4 regions of the Photobacterium kagoshimensis genome follow, and region 1 is predicted to be linked to each of the others. Evidence: predicted binding sites of a transcription regulator. Region 1 holds the regulator's gene; each other region holds the start of a gene.
The links. The regulator CRP, encoded in region 1, controls carbon source genes, mostly activating them, when cyclic AMP is high. The targets are predictions, from matches to a motif close to TGTGANNNNNNTCACA.

Region 1 (5,722 bases):
TCAGGGCACTTCTACATCTATCATCAGCGGGGAGCATCTCAACATGGAAAGAGTAGAGCAACTGTTTAACAACCTATGGCAAGACTATATTCAACGTCTGTGCCCGTCAGCCGATCAGGTGCATACGCTGCTGACGGAGGATGAGCCTTTACTGAATGACCATATTGCCTTGCGGACATTTAACTTGCCTAAAGTGGGGCTAGACGTGTTGGCGGCGCCGTTTATTGCGATTGGTTACAAACCTTGCGGTACCTATCATTTTGAATCTAAAAAACTCTACGCCGAGCATTTTGAGCACCCCAACCCTGAGGCGCCGAAAGTGTTTATTAGTGAGTTGTTGGTGGGTCAGTGTTCTTCGCTACTGCAGCACGCGGTGCGTGGACTGGTTGATCAAGTGCCTGAGCAAGCGATGAAAGATCCCGCTTTCTTATATGGCGGCCGCCTGTGGGACATTGATTATGATACCTATGAGATGTTAGCTGCAGAAAGTGAATATGCGGGTTGGTTAGCGGCGCATGGCTTTGGTGCTAATCATTTTACGGTTAGTATTAATCAGCTTGAACAATTTACCGAAGTGGCTGAGGTGAACCACTTATTGGCGCATAATGGCTTTGCGATCAATGCCTCGGGCGGTGAAGTGAAAGGCAGCCCAGAAGAGATGCTTGAGCAGTCTTCAACCATGGCAGATAAAGTGCCTGTGGCCTTTTTAGATGGTGTGAAAACGATCCCCGGTGGTTTTTATGAATTTGCCAAGCGTTACTCGCAACCCGATGGTGAAATTTATACCGGATTTGTTGCCGCATCAGCCGATAAAATATTTGAAAGTACAGACAGCTAAAGCGCGGTTTGACTGACAATGACACCACAGCAAAATCTGTATGGGTATCACGGCAAAAGGCCATGTTGATAGCATGGCCTTTGTGCTATCTGGCGTTGTATTAATACAGGCTTTCTAAGGGCGGTGACCACTGCGAGCCTTCTTGACGCTGTGGTGTATTCGCCAATGAAATGTGCTGCTCGAGAAAGTGACGCTGACCACTAAAGCCTGTCATTTCGACCGTGGTCGGTAATGGGGCAATCGCGGTTGGTGGTCGGGAACTGGTGTTGTACGGAGAAAAACGTTCGATATCCATATCGTAAAGTCCACTGTGCTTATTGTTCTGAATTCTTGGTGGTATCACCCTAACGCCTGTTATGCACAATGTAGCAAAGGTGGCGGGGTTAGCAAGTGAAGATTCAGTGACAAGGTTAGCAAATTTGGATTTAGATATACGTGAGAGGTATGGCTGCTTCAGATATGAAAAAAGCCGCAAAAGCGGCTTTTTCTTAGCGATATTCGATGAATCAACAGATTAACGAGTACCGTATACCACGATAGTTTTACCGTGTGCAGAAATCAGGTTCTGCTCTTCAAGCATCTTCAAGATACGACCAACGGTTTCACGTGAACAACCCACGATTTGACCGATTTCTTGGCGAGTGATCTTGATTTGCATGCCATCAGGGTGTGTCATTGCATCAGGTTGTTTCGCTAGGTTTAGTAGCGTCTGTGCAATACGGCCTGTCACATCTAAGAATGCAAGGTCACCCACTTTTTGGCTTGTTACTTGAAGGCGGTTAGCCATTTGTGCCGAAAGGCGCATCAAGATATCTGGGTTTACTTGAATAAGTTGGCGGAATTTCTTAAATGAAATCTCGGCTACTTCACAAGGTGTTTTAGCACGAACCCAAGCTGTACGTTCTTGACCTTCTTCGAAAAGACCAAGTTCGCCAATGAAGTCGCCTTGGTTTAGGTAAGAAAGGATCATCTCTTTGCCTTCTTCATCCTTGATAAGAACAGCAACAGAACCTTTTACAATATAGTAGAGAGTTTCCGCTTTCTCACCCGCATGAATCAAAGTGCTTTTTGATGGGTACTTGTGAATGTGGCAATGTGAAAGAAACCACTCTAGTGTTGGATCTGTTTGAGGTTTACCTGGAACCATATTACTAACTTCCTCTGCGTTTGTTGCCCAACAACGACATCCCTATAATTTCAGTCTGGGCTTAACAATAGAATTGCTCGCTGGTTAGGATATTAAGTCAGCCGCTGGGCTGCAAGCTCACTTGAATAATTAATTGAGAGTTTAACTTTTTTCGGTCGGCATTTCTTGATATTGATCTATCTGAAATCGTCATTTTGTACTCATAAGTGTGCACATGATCACACGGTTGTTAGATTATGCAGAATTGACGCCAAAACACTAAGGAGAAAGCAATGCAGTCACGTGTGAAATGGGTAGAAGGAATGACATTTCTTGCCCAATCAAATTCGGGTCACAGTGTGGTGATGGACGGCAACGGTGGCGAAAAAGCACCCAGCCCGATGGAGTTAGTTTTGATGGCTGCGGGGGGGTGTAGCTCGGTCGATGTAGTAGATGGGTTACAATCTGCCGATCAAGGTATCACGGGCTGCGAAGCACAAATTTCCTCGGTGCGCCGCGAAACGGCACCACGCATTTTCACATCGGCGAATTTGCATTTTGTCGTGACGGGACATGATCTTGATGAAGGTTTAGTGGCGCAAACGGTCGCCAATTCACTTGAGAAATATTGCTCGGTTTGTTTGATGCTAGGTGAGGGGGTTGAGCTGACCCATTCCTATGAAGTGATCGCGGCATAAATTGATGAATGCGCAAGGCGTTGATGCGTGATGAAACGGAGACGTGAATGTCTCCGTTTTTGTCGCCTATCGCTTCACGGGTTCTGATCTGACGCTAGCCGATTTTGCCTGTTTCAATCAACTGTTGGATCAGGGGCCGCATTATCAATTCCATCGCAAAGCTCATTTTCCCGCCCGGTACCACCAAGGTGTTGTGGCGTGACATGAACGAACCTTGGATCATCGACAATAAATACGGGAAGTCGACATTCTTGATCCCACGAAAACGGATCACCACAAAGCTTTCATCCAGACTCGGAATGCCTTTGGCACTGAGAGGGTTCGAGGTATCCACTGTGGGAACGCGCTGGAAGTTGATGTGAGTCCGTGAAAATTGTGGCGTGATGTAGTTAAGGTAATCATCCATTGAGCGGACGATTGATTCCATCACAGCTTCACGGGAATGACCACGGTCACGGGTGTCACGAACAATTTTTTGAATCCACTCTAAGTTGACGATTGGTACCATGCCAATCAAGAGATCAACATGCTGCGCAACATTGGTTTCACCGTCGACCACCCCGCCATGTAAACCTTCATAAAAGAGTAGATCGGTATTTTCAGGCAGTGCTTGCCATGGCGTGAAGGAGCCAGGCATTTGGTTATAAGGCACGGCTTCATCAAAGGTATGGAGGTAACGGCGGAATTTACCACTACTGTCTTCACCATACTGGCGGAAAAACTGTTCGAGTTGCGGGAAATCGTTCGCTTGGGGGCCGAAATAGCTGATATGACGGCCTTGCTCTTTGGCTTTACGAATTTCGACATCCATTTCAGGCCGTGTAAAGCGGTGGAAGCTATCGCCTTCGAGCCAAGCGGCATTGATGCTCATCATATTGAACATTTTGCGGAAGGCTTCTGAAGTGGTCGAGGTGCCCGCACCGGATGACCCTGTTACTGCAATGATGGGGTGTTTTGCAGACATGACAAACCCTGTCGTTAAGATTAACGATGAGTTATTAACAGGATGTTGCGATTAGATCAAGTGTAAGCGGGGTCGAGTATTAGAAATTGAGATCTCGACGAAGCTTAATATCGACGGATTCGTGCAATTCAGAAAACATCACAACCGCATCCCCTTGGGCCAGCTGCTGGCGCACATGTTGGACTTTTTGTTCTAAGGTTTTTTCGTGTTCACCGTAATCGGTGCCTTCGCGTAGAACAAAGTGCTCGATCAGGTTATCGAGGGTGTCGGGAGCGATGTCTTGCCAAGGAATAATCATAACAACCACTTACTGCTAGGGAGAGTTAACCACTGATAACATTATTATCAGTGGTTAAGGTTGTCGATGGCAAGTAAAGCTTGCCGTGTCAGGCGTTACTCGGCTCGCTGGTGCCTACGGTTGCCGTGGTATAGGGGGTAAACCAAGCGGGTACGGTTGCTTCAAGCCAGAAGGTGGGTTTGTGCCATGATCCCGTTAAAAAGCCAACATGGCCCCCATTAGGACTCAGGTGATAGTCAATGTGTGCTGGGAGCGGCTGTGAAGGGATAACATCATGGGTCATGAAAGGGTCATCTTTGGCATGAATGATACGCAGGGGCACAGTGACCTGATGCAAACGCTGTAAGCCACTGCAACGCTGGTAATAGTCACTGGCGTCTTGATAGCCGTGCAGCGGCGCAGTTACCAGATCATCAAACTGGCGCAGGGTGCTAATCGCATTGATACCAGATTGATCTAAAGGTAGCGCATCGGGCAACAGGTTCATCTTCTTGCTGATGTTCTTTTTCATCGAGCTGAGTAGGTATTGTTTATAGACTTTAGAGAAGCCTTGCTCAATACGCTCAGCGCAGGCGCCCAAATCTAACGGGGGCGAAATGACCTGTGCCGCGCATAGCTCGCTGTCATCACCATGTTCGGCAAGGTAGTTAACTAGCATGTTACCACCCAGTGACACGCCAACCGCAAATAGCGGTGAGTCAGGAAATTGTTGTCTAATCCATTGAATAAAAAAGCGCGCATCGCTGGTTTCACCTGAATGATAACTTCGGGCTTGGCGATTCATCTCACCACTACAGCCACGAAAGTGCATCATGACGCCCAACCAACCTTGCTGCATTGCGGCGTGCAATAAGCCGTTGGCATAGGGACTATTGAAGCTGCCTTCTAATCCATGGAACAGGATCATAATCGGCAGCCGTGGTGAGTGGTTGTGGGTTTTATTCACTTCTTGATGGTTACTTGGCACATCTGTCCATGCGATATCGAGAAAATCACCGTCTGGGGTTTCCAGCCGCTGAGTGTGTGGTGTGAATAGCGGTTTGCGACGAATAAAGCGTGGCAATAATGTTTGTAGGTGTGGATTACCTAATCCCGCAGCGGGAATAAATGCAGCCGTCATCGTAGCGTCCTTATAATGGAAAGTCAGAAACAGGGTCTGTGCGCAGTAACTCACCGAGGAGCTGTAGCCCTTGCTCCAGTTGTTGATGGTTCACTGGTGCACTGATCGCTAATCGTACTGCGGGCGGTGTGGTGCATCCCGGAGGCGTAAAGAGCTCGGCCGATTTAACCGTGACCTTGGCCTGTTCAGCTGCCGAGACAAAATCACTCAATCGCCAGTATTCAGGCAAGGTCAACCAAACATGAAAGCTGGCACTGTCATGAGCAAGCGTAAATGCTGACAGGTAATGGGCCACGAGCCGTTGCCGCGCCGCAATGTCATGTCTGATCTGTTGCAAGATACGATCCGCATCGCCTTGCTGGATCAATTCGCACGCCAAAGCACTCAGTAGGGGGCTGATCATCAAGCTGTGATTATGTAAGGCCATATTCAGGCGCTTTTGATGACGGGTCGGTACTTGAATATAGCCAAGACGTAGCCCAGGTGCGAGGCATTTGGATAATCCACCGATGTGGATCACTTGCTCGCTCTCAAGATTGACGAGCGGGCTTGGCCGATGAGTGGGCATTAAGCCATTGACGTCATCTTCAATGATCAGCACTTGGTGTTGTTGGCATACCGCCAAAATATCACGACGGCGTTGTTCGCTCATGGTCACGGTTGTTGGGTTTTGCAGCG
Region 2 (5,722 bases), on a different contig from region 1:
TGAATAAACGATCGTACAAACGGAATTCAGCGGGTAGGCCTGCTTCTGCAGATACCCAGTGAATAACACCCTTCACTTTGCGGCCATCAGCTGGGTTTACACCTAGCGTATCCGCATCATAAGTACAGAAGATAGTTGTGATATTGCCTTCCGCATCTTTCTCGATACGCTCAGCTTTAATCACATACGCGCCACGTAAGCGTACTTCCTTGCCTAATACTAGACGTTTGTACTTCTTGTTCGCTTCTTCACGGAAGTCATCACGCTCGATGTAAACTTCACGGCTAAATGGCACCTGACGCTCACCCATATCTGGGTTATTCGGGTGATTAGCAACCGTTAGTACTTCAGTGTCACCAAAGTTTTCGATAACCACTTTGATTGGATCAAGAACAGCCATCGCACGTGGTGCGTTGGTGTTTAGATCGTCACGAATACAAGACTCAAGTGAGCTCATCTCGATGGTGTTATCTTGCTTAGTCACACCAATACGCTTACAGAATTCACGGATAGATGCAGACGTAAAGCCACGACGACGTAAACCAGAAATAGTTGGCATACGTGGGTCATCCCAACCTGATACTAATTTCTCAGTAACCAGCTGGTTTAGCTTACGCTTAGACATAACCGTGTATTCAAGGTTTAGACGGCTGAACTCGTACTGACGAGGTTGGCAATCAATCGTAATGTTATCCAACACCCAATCGTACAGACGACGGTTATCTTGGAATTCCAACGTACAAATTGAGTGCGTAATGCCTTCTAACGCATCCGAAATACAGTGTGTGAAATCGTACATTGGGTAAATGCACCATTTGTCACCGGTTTGATGGTGAGTCGCAAAACGCACACGGTAAATAACCGGATCGCGCATAACCATAAATGGCGATGCCATGTCGATTTTCGCACGAAGGCACATTTTGCCTTCTTCAATCTCACCGTTCTTCATTTGCTCAAACAGTGCGATGTTTTCTTCCACGCTACGATCACGGTACGGGCTATGCTTACCAGGTTCGGTTAGCGTGCCACGGTATTCGCGCATCTGCTCTGGACTTAGCTCATCAACATACGCTAAGCCTTTATTAATTAGTTCAACTGCAAACCCGTGTAGCTTGTCGAAGTAGTTTGATGAATAACAAATCTCACCACTCCACTCGAAGCCTAACCAGTTAACATCGTTCTTAATAGACTCAACGTACTCGATGTCTTCTTTCTCAGGGTTAGTATCATCAAAACGAAGATTACATTGTCCCTGGTAGTCCTGAGCGATACCGAAGTTCAAACAAATAGATTTAGCATGGCCGATATGCAGGTAACCGTTCGGCTCCGGCGGGAATCGGGTATGGACGTTTGAATGTTTGCCACTGGCTAAATCCGCATCAATAATTTGGCGGATAAAGTTTGATGGACGAGCTTCAGATTCACTCATCAATTAGACCTCGTGTGCTTACAGGATTTTTTGAGCCTTCTATGATCCATAAATATGGCTCGCGACTCAACAAATAGTATGCATTGTTTGTTGATATGGATAAAAAAACCCCGCAAAAGCGGGGCTAATACAATACATGATTTTATCACAGTGCCAACTTAGCACCAATAAACAACATTCCACTCAGGAGTCCACATGGGATTGAGGACAACCTGCCCTTGAAAAAACAAGGGGAAGTCACCGAAATAACTTCTGCTATTTATCATTTTGCTCATGACTGGCCACGACACAGTAATGGTAAATACAGAAGTCATCTTTTTGCGTATTCGGTTTTTACTTAAAATATCGGCCTCAAAAGAGGCCGATAGATAACTATTGCTTACTTAGCTGTTGAAGATACTAAGGCAGTTTTACTGCAGATAGGTCTTCAGATGCTGGGATTTTTTTCATTTCGCCCGCAACAATTTCAGCTAGAGGGCCAAGGATAACCTGTAGGTTGTTTGAACCCAGTTTAACCACACCCATTGCACCTAGTGCTTTCAATGTTTTCTCATTCGCTAGGCTACTGTCTTTAAGAGTAAGACGTAGACGAGTGATACATGCATCGATGTTTTCTAGGTTACCGTGACCGCCAAGCGCTTTAAGGTATTGCTTAGCCAGTTCACCTGTTTCTTTAGAACCTGTAATACCAGACTCTTCTACATCGTCATCTTCACGGCCAGGCGTCTTAAGATTGAACTTAATGATAACTGTGCGGAAGATAGTGTAGTAAAGACCGAAGAATACTAGGCCTTGTACGATTAGCATGTACCAGTTAACTGCTAGTGGGTTACGAGTAGATAGAACCATATCTACTAGACCTGCAGAGAAACCGAAGCCTGCAATCCACTGCATAGATGCAGCGATGTATACAGATAGACCCGCAAGCGCTGCGTGAACTACGTATAGCGCAGGTGCTAGGAACATGAATGCGAATTCTAGCGGCTCTGTAACACCAGTGAAGAATGATGCGAAACCTGCAGCAATCATGATAGATGCTACTTTTTCTTTGTTCTTCGCTTTAGCCGTGTGGTACATCGCAAGAGCAGCACCTGGTAGACCAAACATCATGATTGGGAAGAAACCAGCTTGGTACATACCTGTAACACCTACAGTTGCAGTACCTTCAGCGATAGATTTCGCGCCACCAAGGAAGTTAGGGATATCGTTAATACCCGCTACGTCAAACCAGAATACTGAGTTTAGTGCGTGGTGAAGACCAACAGGGATCAGTAGACGGTTGAAGAATGCGTAGATACCAGCACCTAGCTCACCCATACCTTGAATTGTTTCACCGAATGATACTAGACCACCGTAAACAGCAGGCCAGATGTACATAAGTACGAAAGCAATAAAGATACCAGCGAAAGACGTTAGGATAGGAACCAAACGCTTACCAGAGAAGAACGCTAGTGCTTTGTGAAGTTCTACAGCTGAGAAGCGGTTGTAGATTTCAGCAGAAGTAATACCAACAAGGATACCAACAAATTGGTTATTGATTTTACCGAAAGCAGCAGGAACTGCATCAGGTGCAATACCTTGAATCTGTGCAACAGCACCCGGAGAAAGCAGTGTTGTTACTACTAAGAAGCCAACAAAACCAGAAAGTGCAGCTGCACCATCTTTATCTTTAGACATGCCGTACGCAACACCAATTGCGAATAGCACAGACATATTATCGATAATCGCCGCACCAGCTTTAATTAAAAACGCTGCTAGTGCACTGTTACCGCCCCAAGCTACCGGATCAATCCAGTAACCAATACCCATTAAAATAGCTGCGGCAGGCAATGTGGCGACTGGCACCATCAATGCTTTACCTACTTTTTGAAAATATCCAAGAATATTCACCCTTAGTTCCCCCTATGGTTTTCTTAGATGTAATTTAGATAACTTATTTTGCTATCCGATTTAGTCCTTTGCAGTTTAAGAAATTAATTTCGCCCCGCAAATTAAAACGTTATCATTTGTGATCTTTATCACCTGTAGAGACAAGATCTAGGCGATTTTGCTAGCTCGATCATAAAACTTATTTTATCATTCGAAACAAAGGCAAGAAGCCGCTAAGATTTTTACCGTATTATCTATCTTGAATGAGGTGTCACCGTGAGACTAATCCCGCTTAATAATGCTAAAGATGTAGGTTTGTGGTCAGCGCGCCATATCGCTGATTCTATTAACAAATTTCAGCCAACTGCGGAGCGTCCATTTGTTCTTGGTTTACCAACTGGTGGTACACCACTAACAACTTACAAGCGTCTGATCGAACTTTATGAAGCAGGCGAAGTAAGTTTCAAGCATGTTGTTACTTTCAACATGGACGAATACATCGGCATCTCAGCTGATCACCCAGAATCATACCGTAGCTTCATGTACGGCAACTTCTTCAATCATATTGATATTCAAGAAGAAAACATCAATCTTCTGAATGGTAATACAGACGATCACGAAGCAGAATGCCAACGTTACGAAGACAAAATTAAGTCTTACGGCCGCATTAACCTTTTCATGGGTGGTGTAGGCAACGACGGTCACATCGCATTTAACGAGCCAGCATCATCGCTTTCTTCTCGTACGCGTATCAAAACACTAACTCAAGACACTCGTATTGCGAACTCTCGCTTCTTCGACGGTGATATCGAGCAAGTGCCTAAATACGCACTAACAATTGGTGTAGGTACGCTGCTTGATTCTGCAGAAATCATGATCCTAGTCACTGGCCACAATAAAGCACAAGCATTAGAAGCGGCTGTTGAAGGTTCTGTAAACCACCTATGGACTGTATCTGCACTACAACTTCACCCGAAATCACTGATTGTTTGTGATGAGCCAGCAACACAAGAGCTAAAAGTGAAGACAGTAAAATACTTCCAAGAGCTTGAAGCTGAAAACATCAAAAACCTTTAAAAGGAAACGTTCATGTACGCGCTTACCAATTGCCGCATTTTTACCGGTAGCGATGTGCTGAATAACCACGCCGTCATCATTGACGGCGTGAACATTCACGCTGTATGCCCTGTTACCGAACTTCCTCAAGATATCAAAACCCTCGATTTAGATGGCGCAGAACTGACGCCTGGCTTTATCGATCTACAGCTTAATGGCTGTGGTGGGGTAATGCTTAACGATGAAATCAACGCTGATACTATTCACACTATGCATCGTGCTAACCTGAAGTCAGGTTGTACTAGCTTCTTGCCAACCCTGATCACTTCATCAGACGCTGACATGAAAGCAGCCATTGCTGCAGAACGTGAATACCAAAGCAAATACAACAACCATTCGCTAGGCCTACACCTTGAAGGCCCGTACCTTAATGTAATGAAAAAAGGCATTCACAGTGTTGACCATATTCGTCGCTCTGACGATGAGATGATCAAAACCATCTGTGATAACGCTGATGTCGTTACGAAAGTCACGCTAGCACCAGAGCAAAACCCACACGAACATATCGAGCAACTAGTAAAAGCGGGTATTGTTGTTTCCGCAGGTCACACCAACGCCACTTACGTTGAAGCTCGCAAAGGCTTTGCCGCTGGTATTACGTTTGCCACTCACCTATTCAATGCAATGACCCCTATCGCAGGCCGTGAACCTGGTATGGTAGGTGCTATTTATGATACCCCTGAAGTGTACACCGGTATCATTGCAGATGGTTTCCATGTTGATTATGCCAATATTCGTATGGCACATCGCATGAAAGGTGAGAAGTTAGTTCTAGTGACTGATGCAACTGCACCTGCAGGAGCAGACATGGATCACTTTATTTTTGTCGGTAAGAAAGTATATTATCGTGACGGCAAGTGTGTAGATGAAAATGGCACGCTTGGCGGTTCGGCACTGACAATGATTGAAGCAGTTGAAAACAGTGTTGAACATGCAGGTATCGCCCTGGACGAAGCGATTCGAATGGCAACCCTTTATCCAGCACGTGCGATTGGTGTTGATAATAAACTGGGTGCTATCAAAAAAGGCATGGTGGCTAACCTGACTATTTTTGATCGTCAATTCAATGTTCGGGCGACTGTTGTTAACGGTGAATACGAGCAGAACTAAACTATGACAGGCGGACAAATTGGTAATGTAGATCTAGTAAAGCAGCTAAACAGTGCTGCTGTATATAGACTGATCGACTTACAAGGCCCTATTTCACGGATTCAGGTTGCAGACGTAAGTCAACTTGCTCCCGCAAGTGTTACTAAAATTACCCGCCAGTTACTTGAGCGTGGCCTTATTAAAGAGGTCGCGCAACAA
Region 3 (5,722 bases), on a different contig from region 1:
AGCGTTTTTAAAAGGTGACTTAGTTAACTGCGATGTAGCCTTTACCTACTACTAGCTTTTGTGCTTCTTCAGTTTGTGTCCAGTCTAGGAAAGTCTTAGATGCTGGGTTAATTTTTGTTGTCTTGTAAAGAACAAGGAATGGACGTTGTACTTTGTACTCACCAGAGTTAATTGCTGCTACTGATGGAGCGTGGCCGTCTACAGATAGTGCTTTTAGTGAGTTATCAACAGTACCTAGCGAGATGTAACCAATCGCAAATGGGTTGTTGGCAACTGTTGTTTTTAGCTGGCCGTTACCAGAGGCAACTTGTGCGCGTTGAGAAATTGCCGACACTTTAATGTCGTTGATTTTCTTTTTAAGGCTCATGATGTCTTCGAATGCACCACGAGTACCTGATGCTGTGTCACGGGTTACCACTACGATTGGCTTGTCTTCACCGCCAACTTGTTTCCAGTTAGTGATTTCACCTTTATAGATTTTAGTGATGTCTTCTTTCTTTAAGTCTTTTACAGGATTGCTGTTGTGAACAACAACGGCGATACCATCACGAGCAACAACCACTTCTTTTAGTTCGCTCGATTTTTCAGAATCTTTTAAGTTACGAGAACTCATACCTAGGTCAGCAGAGCCGTCATTTGCTGCACGGATACCCGCAGATGAACCTGGGCCTTGAACTTCTACAAACACAGATGGGTTTGCTTTGCTGTATGTTTCACCAAAAACTTCCATGAGTGGTGTTACTGAGCTAGAGCCAACAACAGAGATTGTTTCGTTTGCAACTGCAGCTGCGTTAAAAGCCATTGAACCTGCAAGAGCTAGTGCACCGATAACCTTTGTTTTCATTTTCCTGGTCCTTTACATGATGGCGTAATTGCCAATTGGGTTTGTATGAACAAGGCCAAGATTAGGAGAGTTTTATGACAATCATGTTTCAGTAGTTTGAACACTGTATGACGGTAGACATAATTGCTTCATATTTGTGTCATTAGGCTAACTTTTGAGTGCTTAACGGTGGGGATGGGGTCGAAATTGATGATGGTGTCATTTTTTTGCTGTTAACACTTATTCAACTAGCGAATTATTTGTCGCAAGTTTATGTGTTTTCTTGCGATAAAATGAATTGAAATTGTGATCTGGATCTACCTTTATCCTCATTTATAGGGGATAATGCAGCCCATTATCGGCTTTATAAAATTATAAATTCAGGCCGAATATAATACGTTACAGCTATTTATTTGAGGTTTTTGATGAATTTTTCTTTAAAGAATCTATCGATTCGCACCCAGGTTTTACTACCTGTGCTATTGATGGCCGGTGTTCTTTTATTGTCTTTGCTATTTACTAAAGCAGAATTAGAAAAAGAACAAGTACACGTTACACAAAATACTAATGCATTGATTGAGTACAAAGATACGATAGCTAATATTGATGATCAGGTTTACCCACTACGTATCAGTGCGGTTTATGCGATTTATGATGCAAGCCGTCGTGATTCATTCCTAACGGAATTGAACAACGGTGCACGTAAAATTGCGGTGGATCTTCAACAAATCGATCAAGTTCCTCAATTTCGTGATGATGCAAAAAATGTAAAAAATGCGATTGATGCATACATCCAATACTCTACTCGTGCTGTTGCGTTTCTTAATCGTTACGATACAGGCGTTGTATCGCAAGATGAATTTAACCGTTTCATTAGTGAGTACCGCACCGTTGGTAACACTATGGTGGCAACCATCAATAAGCTTTCTCAAGATGTGAATGATTACGGCACGGCTAGCATGAAGGAAAGTGCTGAAGATAATGCCGCTGTAATGCTTAATGCTTCTATGGCTATCTTAGCTGTGTTTGCTATCGCTATTTTTGGCGCTTGGTGGTTATCTGGCTTAATTGTTAATCCAATCGTGAAGCTTCAAGCGGTAATGCGCGAAGTCGCGGGTGGTAACTTACGCGTTAAAGCAGATCAAGACGGTGAAAACGAAGTTGCACGCTTAAGCGCTGACGTAAACAGCACCGTGACTCAACTACATACGACAGTTGATGCACTTATCCGTATCAGTGAAGATGTTGCTTCTGCATCAACTGAGCTTGCTGCGGTAATGACTCAGTCTGAAGCGAATGCTCAGCAAGAACTTAACGAGATTGACCAAGTTGCCTCTGCTGTTAATGAGCTTTCAAGCACAGCAGATAACGTCAGTGATAACGCAACGAATGCGGATGCGACTGCGAAGCAAACAGATGATCTAGCGAAAGAAGGTTTGAATATCTTTGAGCAAAGCAATGCAGCTAGCCAGCAGATGTCTAACACGTTAGAAGAAGCCGCTGGTGTGGTGACTCGCCTGAAAGATCAATCAGAGCAAATCAGCAAAGTTATCGAAGTAATCCGTAGCATCTCTGAGCAAACGAACCTACTTGCGCTGAACGCGGCGATTGAAGCGGCACGTGCGGGTGAGTCTGGTCGTGGTTTTGCGGTTGTTGCCGATGAAGTACGTATGCTTGCAGCACGTACCCAGTCTTCTACTCAAGAAATCCAAACGATTATTGAAGAACTTCAGTCTCAGTCTGGTAATGCGAATGAAAGCATGCAGCAAAGTCTTGAGATGCTTCAGCGTAACCAAGCGCTTTCTAACCAAGCGAATGATGCACTGGTCGGTATTACTGAATCTGTTGTTCAAATCAGCGACATGAATACTCAAGTGGCTACTGCTGCTGAGCAACAATCTCAGGTTACGCAAGACATTAACCGTAACGTGACCAATATGTCTGAGATCATTAACCAGAACGTTGCTGGTATTAGCCAGAGTGCACAAGCAAGTGCTGAGCTGTCTCAACTTGCCGAGCAACAAAAACAACAGCTATCTTTCTTTAAACTATAAGTTTAACTAAATAGTTGATAAAAGCCTGTCTTTGACAGGCTTTTTTCGTTTAGGCTCAAAGAGCCGCCAATGATTAACAGTGAAAGTCGTAATGATTAAAAAAGCCCAACAGATGATCGTCTTTAACGCGCTGACCAAGCAGCAGAGCTTCACTAAAGCCGCACAATTGCTGGATATCTCACGTACGCAGGTGAGTAAGCAAATTCAGCAACTGGAAGAGCGGCTAGGGGTGCAGTTAGTGCAGCGGACGACGCGCTCTTTTGCTTTGACAGAAGAAGGGCAACGTTTTGCGGTTCATTGTGAAAATATTGCGAGCGAGATAAATGATGCGGAAAGTGAGTTAGTTGAAGTCAGTGATACCATGCAAGGCTTATTGCGGGTTGGGATTGCGCAGTCATTTGCACGTCATCATATTGCGCCTTTTATATCTGAGTTTCATGGGAAATACCCTCAACTTGATCTCGAACTGAGCCTGTTTGATCATCGGGTTGATCTGATTGCCGAGCAACTCGATCTTTGGATTGGCATGACAGACTCCCCACCAGAGGGTTTTGTTGCTCGTCATTTAGCAGATTGTCATTTTGTGTTAGCGGCAAGCCCCGACTATTTAGCCCGCCATGGTGTGCCTTATACGCCTGATGATCTTGCTGCTCATAATTGCATTACCTATTACAGTCGCGAACGTAAAGACAACGTCTGGAGCTTTAGCAAAGCCAGTACCCATGATCAAGAAAACACAAATCTTCAACTGAAAGTGAAAGGTAACTTCAGGGTCGACTCTGCTGATGCCATTTTAGATGCCACACTCACTGGCAACGGAATTGGTTATTTGGCGACGTATTTATTGGAGAAGGAATTTAGCGAAGGGAAGTTGGTGCGTCTACTGCCTGACTGGACGCTCACTCAGCACATGCCTTTGTATGCGATATACCCTAGATACAAGTTTCTACCCAAGAAAGTACACGCATTTATCGAGTTTGTGCGTCAACATATCGGTGAACCTGTCTATTGGGACAACGTATTGCGGTAACGTTTGCACCAAATCTTGTGCAATATATCACCATGAGAAATGTATTTAAGGGGCTTAATAACGTGATCATTGTCACTTATGGAAACAAGAGTATCCCATATACGCACCAATCAGGTTGTTTTCGTTTGCTTTGCTGATAAAAGCATCAAAAACTCGAGCTTATGTATCCAAACTGTAAATGAGTGTAACAATCTGATCCTTGTCACACTTTGTAATATGAATAGAATGCCTCCGCAATCGTTTACTAAAAAAACTACTGTGGAGAATGACCTTGAATTATTTGGTCAGCATTTTAGGCGTATTTACGCTTTTTGCGGTTGCTATCTTATGTTCAGAAAACCGTCGCGCAATTAATTGGCGCACTGTGGGTGGCGCTTTTGTTATCCAACTAGTGTTTGCGGGATTCATTCTATATGTACCTGTTGGGCGCGATATCCTCAACAGCGTGTCAAACGCAGTATCTGGCATCATCGACTACGGTCGTGTTGGTACCGAGTTTCTTTTTGGTGAACTAGCACAGTTTAAACTTGGTTTCATTTTTGCGGTTAACGTACTGCCGACGATTGTTTTCTTCTCTGCACTTATTTCTGTGTTGTACTACCTTGGCGTAATGGGCTTCATCATTCGTACAATCGGTGGCATGTTGCAACGCATTCTTGGAACAAGCCGTACTGAATCTATGTCTGCTACAGCAAATATCTTTGTTGGTTCAGTAGAAGCGCCATTAGTTGTACGTCCATACCTAGCTAAAATGAGCCGTTCAGAGCTGTTTGCCGTTATGGTAGGTGGTTTAGCCTCTGTTGCTGGTGGCACACTGGTGGGCTACGCTGGTTTAGGTGTCGATATTAGTTACCTAGTGGCAGCAAGTTTCATGTCTGCGCCTGCTGGTCTAATGATGGCAAAAATCTTAGTTCCTCAAACCGAAGTGGTTGATGACGAGAACCAAGCATCAGATGACGGTGAAGATGACGAACCAGTAAACATCATTGATGCGGCGACACGCGGCGCATTGGGTGGTCTACAAATTGTTATGGCAGTAGGTGCGAGCCTTTTAGCTATCATCAGTCTTATTGCATTAATCAACGGTGGTTTAGGTCATGTTGGTGAGTGGTTAGGTGTGAATAACCTAAGCCTTGAATTGATCTTTGGTTACTTGTTTGCGCCTGTTGCATGGTTGATCGGTGTGCCATGGTCTGAAGCAACGGTTGCAGCAAGCCTGATTGGTAAGAAAATCGCGGTTAACGAATTTGTTGCTTTTGCTGACTTGATGGCAGTTAAAGATCAACTAAGCGCACATTCTCAAGCTGTAGTGACATTTGCATTATGTGGTTTTGCGAACCTAACCTCTATCGCTATGCTAATGGGTGGTTTAGGTGGTGTTGTACCAAGCCGTCGTCCTGATATTGCGCGTTTGGGTTTTAAAGCGATTTTTGCAGCAACCTTAGCAAACTTAATGAGTGCAACTATTGCTGGTGTGTTCTTATCTTTCTAAGTGCCATCACAAGCTAAGAAATGAATAAAACAAACAGAGAGCCTCGGCTCTCTGTTTTTGTTTATGGCAAGCTTGGCATTTATATTGCTAATATTAAATAGTCAGCTAACAAATCACAGTCTGAACAAGGAAAAGCTTGTTATGTTTAAAGGCGTGAACATAAGAAGAAAAGTCTGTAAGGCGAAGCATCTGTGAAGCGTAGAAAGTGAGGAAACGTTGCCCGCATATACGGGCAACGATAAGACCTAAGAGCGTACATCTTATCAATAGAAAAATACCGAGAAGCGTTTTGTATTGATGGTAAAAGTATAGTGAAGAATGGT
Region 4 (5,722 bases), on a different contig from region 1:
GAGTAAGGAATAAAACCGCCACCACCTGGTAGTACTTCCGCTTGATACGGCAATGCAGTACCACCAACAGTTACACTCCACTTGGGTGCATCACCACGGAACTCCGTTTCTGCCGCGCGGTAATTGCTCGCAGCGTCAGGAAAACGGATCACGACATCATCTGTGCTGTCGAAGCTCATAATAAAAGGTCGTGTACTGAAGAGTTCCGTTTTGGTACCGCGACGTAACATTTTTTCACCACGGATAACCACTTGGTTTTTTCCCTCAACAATATCATAGGTGTTATCAGCGATAGCATTATCACTGTTCACAGCAACACCGTTAATCGCCAGTACTGATAAACCATATTCTGTTTCTAATGTATTCGCTTGGGCGGAAGCGGCAAATACCAAGCTAAGGGCGAACCCAACCACTGTTTTATTCATTACTCTTTACTCCTTCAAAGCACCTAAATAGCGATCTAAATAGTATCAATACCGCTAACACCAATCCATCTAAGTCACTGATCGTTTCATCTCAGGACAGGACACCGTGATAAACGAAAAAAGCCGCCCGAAGGCGGCTTTTAAATATAGGGGGAATAATTAGTTCCTAATTCGCTAAACAGCGTGATTAGAATTTAACTTCCATACCTACTACGTAACCGAAATCGTTATCAGTTTCTAGATCTTCATAACCTAGTTCAACGTAAGCACGAGTGTTCGCAGTTAGTTGGTGAGCAACGTTCGCGTAGAAGTTAGTTGCGTCATCAGCTTTAGCATCGCCAGAGTTTTGCGCGTAACCAAGACCGAATGTGTTCTTACCTAGTGTGTAAGAACCAGCAAGTTCCCAAGTTTTAACATCAGCATTGTCACCACGATCAGATTGACCGTATAAAGCACCAACGTAAATAGGGCCAGCTGCGTAAACGAACTCTAGATCCCACGCTTTTTGCTCTTTGTTAGCAGCCTCGTGCTCGAAATCACCGTAGTAACCACGCACTTCGAAATCACCAAACGGTACACCTGCAGCGATTTCTAGCAGCTCTTCACCTTTCTTACCAGTAGTGCTATCAGACTGAGCGATGTTGTAACCAGCACCTGCCCAGAATTTCTCGCCAGAGAAACGGTATTTGATGTACTGATCCATGCTTACGTCGTCGTAGCTAACACCCGCTGTATCTTTCAGCTCGATATCAACACCAACACCCGCATCATCGATGATCGCAGTTTGACGACCAAACGTCATTTCACCAAAGTTACCGCCTAAACCAACGAATAAAACATCGTTAGTTACTGAACCAAGACCGTTACGATTACGAACTACTTTATCACCAGAAGCATCAAATTCCATCTCATCGGTTTCACCAACATTCAGTTCCATCGCACCTACTGCGTATAAATCTGCGCTTACTTGGTGTTGGATACGTAGTGCTAAGTCACCGTCATCGATGCGAAGTTGTGCATCGTCATTTGCCATGTTTTCTACCGCTGTTAAACGGTACTGAACTTCAGCCGCACCAGACATAGTAACTTGAGTACCGTCTTGGTCGTATAGAGAGATACCAGCTGACGCAGAACCTGCTACTAGAAGTGCTGGAACTGTAAGTGCTAAAAGAGTCTTTTTCATGAGATCCACTGCCTTTTCTTATTTGGAATGGAATTCCTATTTCCAGAATTCCTTTTCTATTATGTTTTTTTAGAGGACTACCCGGTTAATACCAAAAGAATAATCATCTAAAGCAATTTGATTGCGGAGCTATCCTGACAGAGTTTTCGCCTAGGTGTCAAATAGTTCAAAAAATAAATCAAAAAACATTTATCCTTTACAATTCAACTAGATAGCACAAACATCAAAACAACCGAAAGACAAAAAAGTCCTATTTAGCACGGTGCATCGTTTTTTAAAATGACAAAATAACAACATAAAAAACCAAAAAGACATAACCACAACCAATAGATTCAGCTATATATATTATAAAACACTGGTTTTTTAGTTAAGTTAGTGTTTTATCGACAACTGCCTTGCGTGTTCATGTTGAGTTCAATTTATTTTCGTGACCAAAATCTCATTTAGAATCAAAGTTGTTCAATTTATTAGCCCCCGCTCACATTCAGATGTTCGTGTTATAATCACCTTCCTTGCCATTTAATACGTTACTTATATGTTACACAGCCAAATAAAACGCGATATCAAGCAATGCTATGAAAACCTAGGAAACCAACTTGATAACTTCCGACCAAGGCGTGCACAGAACTACCTAGTTGCAGAAATAGCCAAAACCTTGGCTGGTGAATACCATAAAAAGAACAGAATGTTGGTGGCAGAAGCAGGAACAGGGATCGGAAAGTCCCTCTCTTACTTGATTGCGGGTATCCCCTTTGTGCTGTTTAACAATAAAAAGTTGCTTATTTCAACAGCAACCGTGGCGTTGCAAGAACAGCTGATAGATAAAGATTTACCCTTGTTTAATCGTATTTTCCCTAAAGAGTTCAGCTTCATCTTAGCCAAAGGGCGCCAACGCTATTGTTGTGGGCATAAGTTAGCAGCATCGTGTGACGGAAATAGCGAAGATCAGATGAGTTTTTGGCAAGAAAAACCTAAAAAATCTGATTTAGAACTTTTGACACGCATGAAAAACGCTTATGACTCAGGTAAGTGGGATGGTGACCGTGATGGATGGCCAAAACAGGTCCCAGATCGTGTATGGCAGCAAATTGTGGCAGATAAACACAGCTGTCATGCTGGTTTGCCTAAACATCGCCAGTGCCCTTTTGCTAAAGCGCGTGAACATTTAGACAAAGCCGATGTCATTATCGCCAACCATGCACTGCTAATGGCAGATATTGAGCTTGGCGGTGGCGTAATTTTGCCAGAGCCCGAACAAACGATTTATGTGATAGATGAAGCCCATCACCTACCACAAGTGGCACGTGACTTCTCATCTGCTGCAGCCAGCCTAAAAGGTGCCACCAATTGGTTAGAAAAGCTCAATCAATCTGTTGGTAAACTTGCTGAACTTGCGGATTACAGTAAAGCAGGCCGCTTTCAATCTTCGCTGCAAGAAAACATCCAGCACCTGATACCAACCCTGCGCCAAATCGCAGCCAATATTGATCCAAGCCATTTTAGCAAAGATGGTATTTATCGCTTTGAGCATGGAGAGCTTCCCGCTTGGCTGCAAGAAGAAGCCAAAGGTTGTAAAGATGCCAGTAAGAAAGCGCTACAAGCACTCGGTAAACTACACGACTTAATTTCAGAGCGATTAAAAGATAATGAAATTGGCGCGCGCCAAGGTGAACCCGCATTAGCAGAGTCTGGTTTTTACCTACAACGTTTAGAGAACCTAGAAAAAGTCTGGGCGCTCATGGCACAACCTTGTAATAAGAAAGGGGCACCTCTCGCACGCTGGATTGAAAAGAGCGGTGAGCGCGAAGATGATTACATCATCGAAGTTTCGCCACTTGAAGTCGGCTATCGCTTAGACCAACTACTGTGGAGCCGAGCTGCTGGTGCCGTATTGGTGTCTGCGACATTGCGTGCCCTGAATCAATTCACCTATTTTTGTCGCCAAGTCGGTATTTCTGAATCCGATGGGGGACGATTTTTAGCGCTAGCATCGCCATTTGATTATCAGAACAACGCACGCTTAGTGATTCCAGCCTTACCGCTAGAGCCACAAGCAGATAAATTTACCGAGCTATTGATTGAAACCTTGCCTGAATACCTAGAAGGGGAAACGGCAAGCTTGGTCTTATTCTCATCTTACTGGCAAATGAACAAAGTCGCGGAAAGTTTGCAGCCTCTGGCGAAGAAAAATAAATGGCAACTACTGGTTCAAGGCGATGACGCTCGTCACACCATTCTAAAAAAACATAAAGAAAACTGTAAAAACAACATACCCAGCATCTTATTTGGCACAGGCAGCTTTTCTGAAGGGCTTGATTTACCAGGTGATTTACTCAAGAACCTCATCATCACCAAAATCCCCTTTGCCGTTCCTACCTCACCAGTAGAAGAAGCACATGCTGAATACATCGAAAGCCGAGGTGGCAATCCGTTTTTGCAGATTTCTGTACCAGAAGCGAGTAAAAAGCTAATTCAATCTGCTGGTCGTTTACTGCGTAAAGAAGAAGATTCTGGTAGAGTGGTCTTGCTCGACCGACGCGTGATTTCACGCCGTTATGGCAAAGCATTATTAGATTCATTACCGCCGTTTAAACGGATTATCGAACACAAATAAACAGAATTGCCATAATGATAGAAATGATAGAACCAACCACGCTAATAATTCTGGCCCTTGTGGCCTTTTTAGCGGGGTTTATTGATGCTGTGGCAGGCGGTGGCGGCATGCTTACCGTTCCTGCGTTATTGTCTTTAGGGCTTCCGCCGCATATCGCTCTTGGTACTAATAAGTTAGCAGCTACATTTGCTTCTTCTACTGCCGCGTGGACTTACTACCGCAAACAACTATTTTCTCCTCGTTTCTGGCGATTGTCATTTATTGCCACACTAGCTGGAGCAATCGGTGGCACCCTGATTGTCGATATTATTAGCACCGAATGGCTAGAAAAAGCCCTGCCTCTGATCATTTTGGCAGCTGCGGCATACACCCTTTGGCACCCTCAGCCAAAAGGAGAAGAACGCCAACTGCCTAAAGATGATCCTAAACTAAAGAAAAAACAGTGGTTACAAGGCAGCATTCTCGGTTTCTACGATGGTGTAGCAGGCCCTGGCACTGGCGCATTTTGGACAGTTTCCAGTATGGCCTTATACCGACTGGATATTCTGCTGGCTTCTGGTCTTGCTAAAGCCATGAACTTTACCAGTAACATTACATCGCTAATTACCTTTGCCATTTTAGGCCATATTAACGTCGCGCTTGGCTTAACCATGGGGGTGTGTTTAATGATTGGCGCTTATATCGGGGCCCATTCCGCGATACGTTTTGGCGCTAAATTTATTCGCCCAGTGTTTGTCACCGTTGTTGTTATTCTCGCAGGCAAACTGGCTTGGCAAGCTTGGTTCTAATAGAAAAGGTTCTGTCATTATGTTTGATGTTTCAAGGCTAAAAGCCCATGTTGATCAATTACAAAAAGAGGCCGCCGCTGTCGATCGCCAACGTGGTGAAGCCCCTCGCCCTTTATTTGATGAGCAACTCTTCCAAAGTCGTAGCAAATTAATCACCCCCTGCGTGGAAGAAATCAGCCATGAAATAAAGTCACTACAACGTGAACAAGCGTCTGGTCGCTTGCTTGCCTCTCGCACTGCGCATATCTGCGATAAAATCGTGGCTCAAATACAAGCGGTGCAGCGTGAACTCGCCACGCAAACCATTAGAAAAAACGAACCAGCAAAAAATAACACCCGACAAGTCCCTATTCATGAACTGTATCAAGACTTGGCAAAACACCAAGAGTGGGAGCGTCGCTTAGTCGGCATGCAACGCGACAAAACAATGATGCTGAATAACTGCCGTACACTCGCAGAGCAACAGGTAATTCAAAAAGAGATACTGGCGTTAGAAGGCCGAGTGCAGCGCTGCCAAGCTGCCGTAACGAGAATTGAAAAACACATTTCAATCAGAGAGCGCCAAGGTTAATCATGCCACCACTACGTTATCATCTTAGTTATATCGATAACTTAGTGAACAGTACCCAACGTGAATATCGAGAAAAACATGACAGAAAAAACATCACCATTAGATAATGCACCCGAGGATATTAAATTAGCAGTCGATCTT

Region 2: the regulator CRP is predicted to act here: its motif matches at 3,437-3,452, upstream of nagE (N-acetylglucosamine-specific PTS transporter subunit IIBC).
Region 3: the regulator CRP is predicted to act here: its motif matches at 3,969-3,984, upstream of L4C35_RS18360 (NupC/NupG family nucleoside CNT transporter).
Region 4: the regulator CRP is predicted to act here: its motif matches at 2,035-2,050, upstream of dinG (ATP-dependent DNA helicase DinG).

The regions. Positions count from the first base shown of each region.
Region 1 covers NZ_JAKJSO010000012.1:132,061-137,782, reverse strand. The annotation lists gene L4C35_RS10035 (DUF1338 domain-containing protein) at 44-838, shown strand; gene L4C35_RS10030 (hypothetical protein) at 939-1,133, opposite strand; gene crp (cAMP-activated global transcriptional regulator CRP) at 1,353-1,985, opposite strand; gene L4C35_RS10020 (OsmC family protein) at 2,258-2,662, shown strand; gene L4C35_RS10015 (phosphoribulokinase) at 2,757-3,626, opposite strand; gene L4C35_RS10010 (YheU family protein) at 3,706-3,924, opposite strand; gene L4C35_RS10005 (hydrolase) at 4,013-5,044, opposite strand; gene L4C35_RS10000 (aminotransferase-like domain-containing protein) at 5,055-5,722, opposite strand, start outside.
Region 2 covers NZ_JAKJSO010000009.1:228,754-234,475, reverse strand. The annotation lists gene glnS (glutamine--tRNA ligase) at 1-1,429, opposite strand, end outside; gene nagE (N-acetylglucosamine-specific PTS transporter subunit IIBC) at 1,829-3,319, opposite strand; gene nagB (glucosamine-6-phosphate deaminase) at 3,575-4,375, shown strand; gene nagA (N-acetylglucosamine-6-phosphate deacetylase) at 4,388-5,524, shown strand; gene nagC (DNA-binding transcriptional regulator NagC) at 5,528-5,722, shown strand, end outside.
Region 3 covers NZ_JAKJSO010000020.1:54,930-60,651, forward strand. The annotation lists gene L4C35_RS18345 (phosphate ABC transporter substrate-binding protein) at 20-844, opposite strand; gene L4C35_RS18350 (methyl-accepting chemotaxis protein) at 1,249-2,877, shown strand; gene L4C35_RS18355 (LysR family transcriptional regulator) at 2,969-3,907, shown strand; gene L4C35_RS18360 (NupC/NupG family nucleoside CNT transporter) at 4,179-5,399, shown strand.
Region 4 covers NZ_JAKJSO010000009.1:204,336-210,057, reverse strand. The annotation lists gene L4C35_RS04305 (YccT family protein) at 1-425, opposite strand, end outside; gene L4C35_RS04300 (porin) at 613-1,608, opposite strand; gene dinG (ATP-dependent DNA helicase DinG) at 2,144-4,222, shown strand; gene L4C35_RS04290 (sulfite exporter TauE/SafE family protein) at 4,237-5,010, shown strand; gene L4C35_RS04285 (primosomal replication protein) at 5,030-5,581, shown strand; gene rsmS (pleiotropic regulatory protein RsmS) at 5,660-5,722, shown strand, end outside.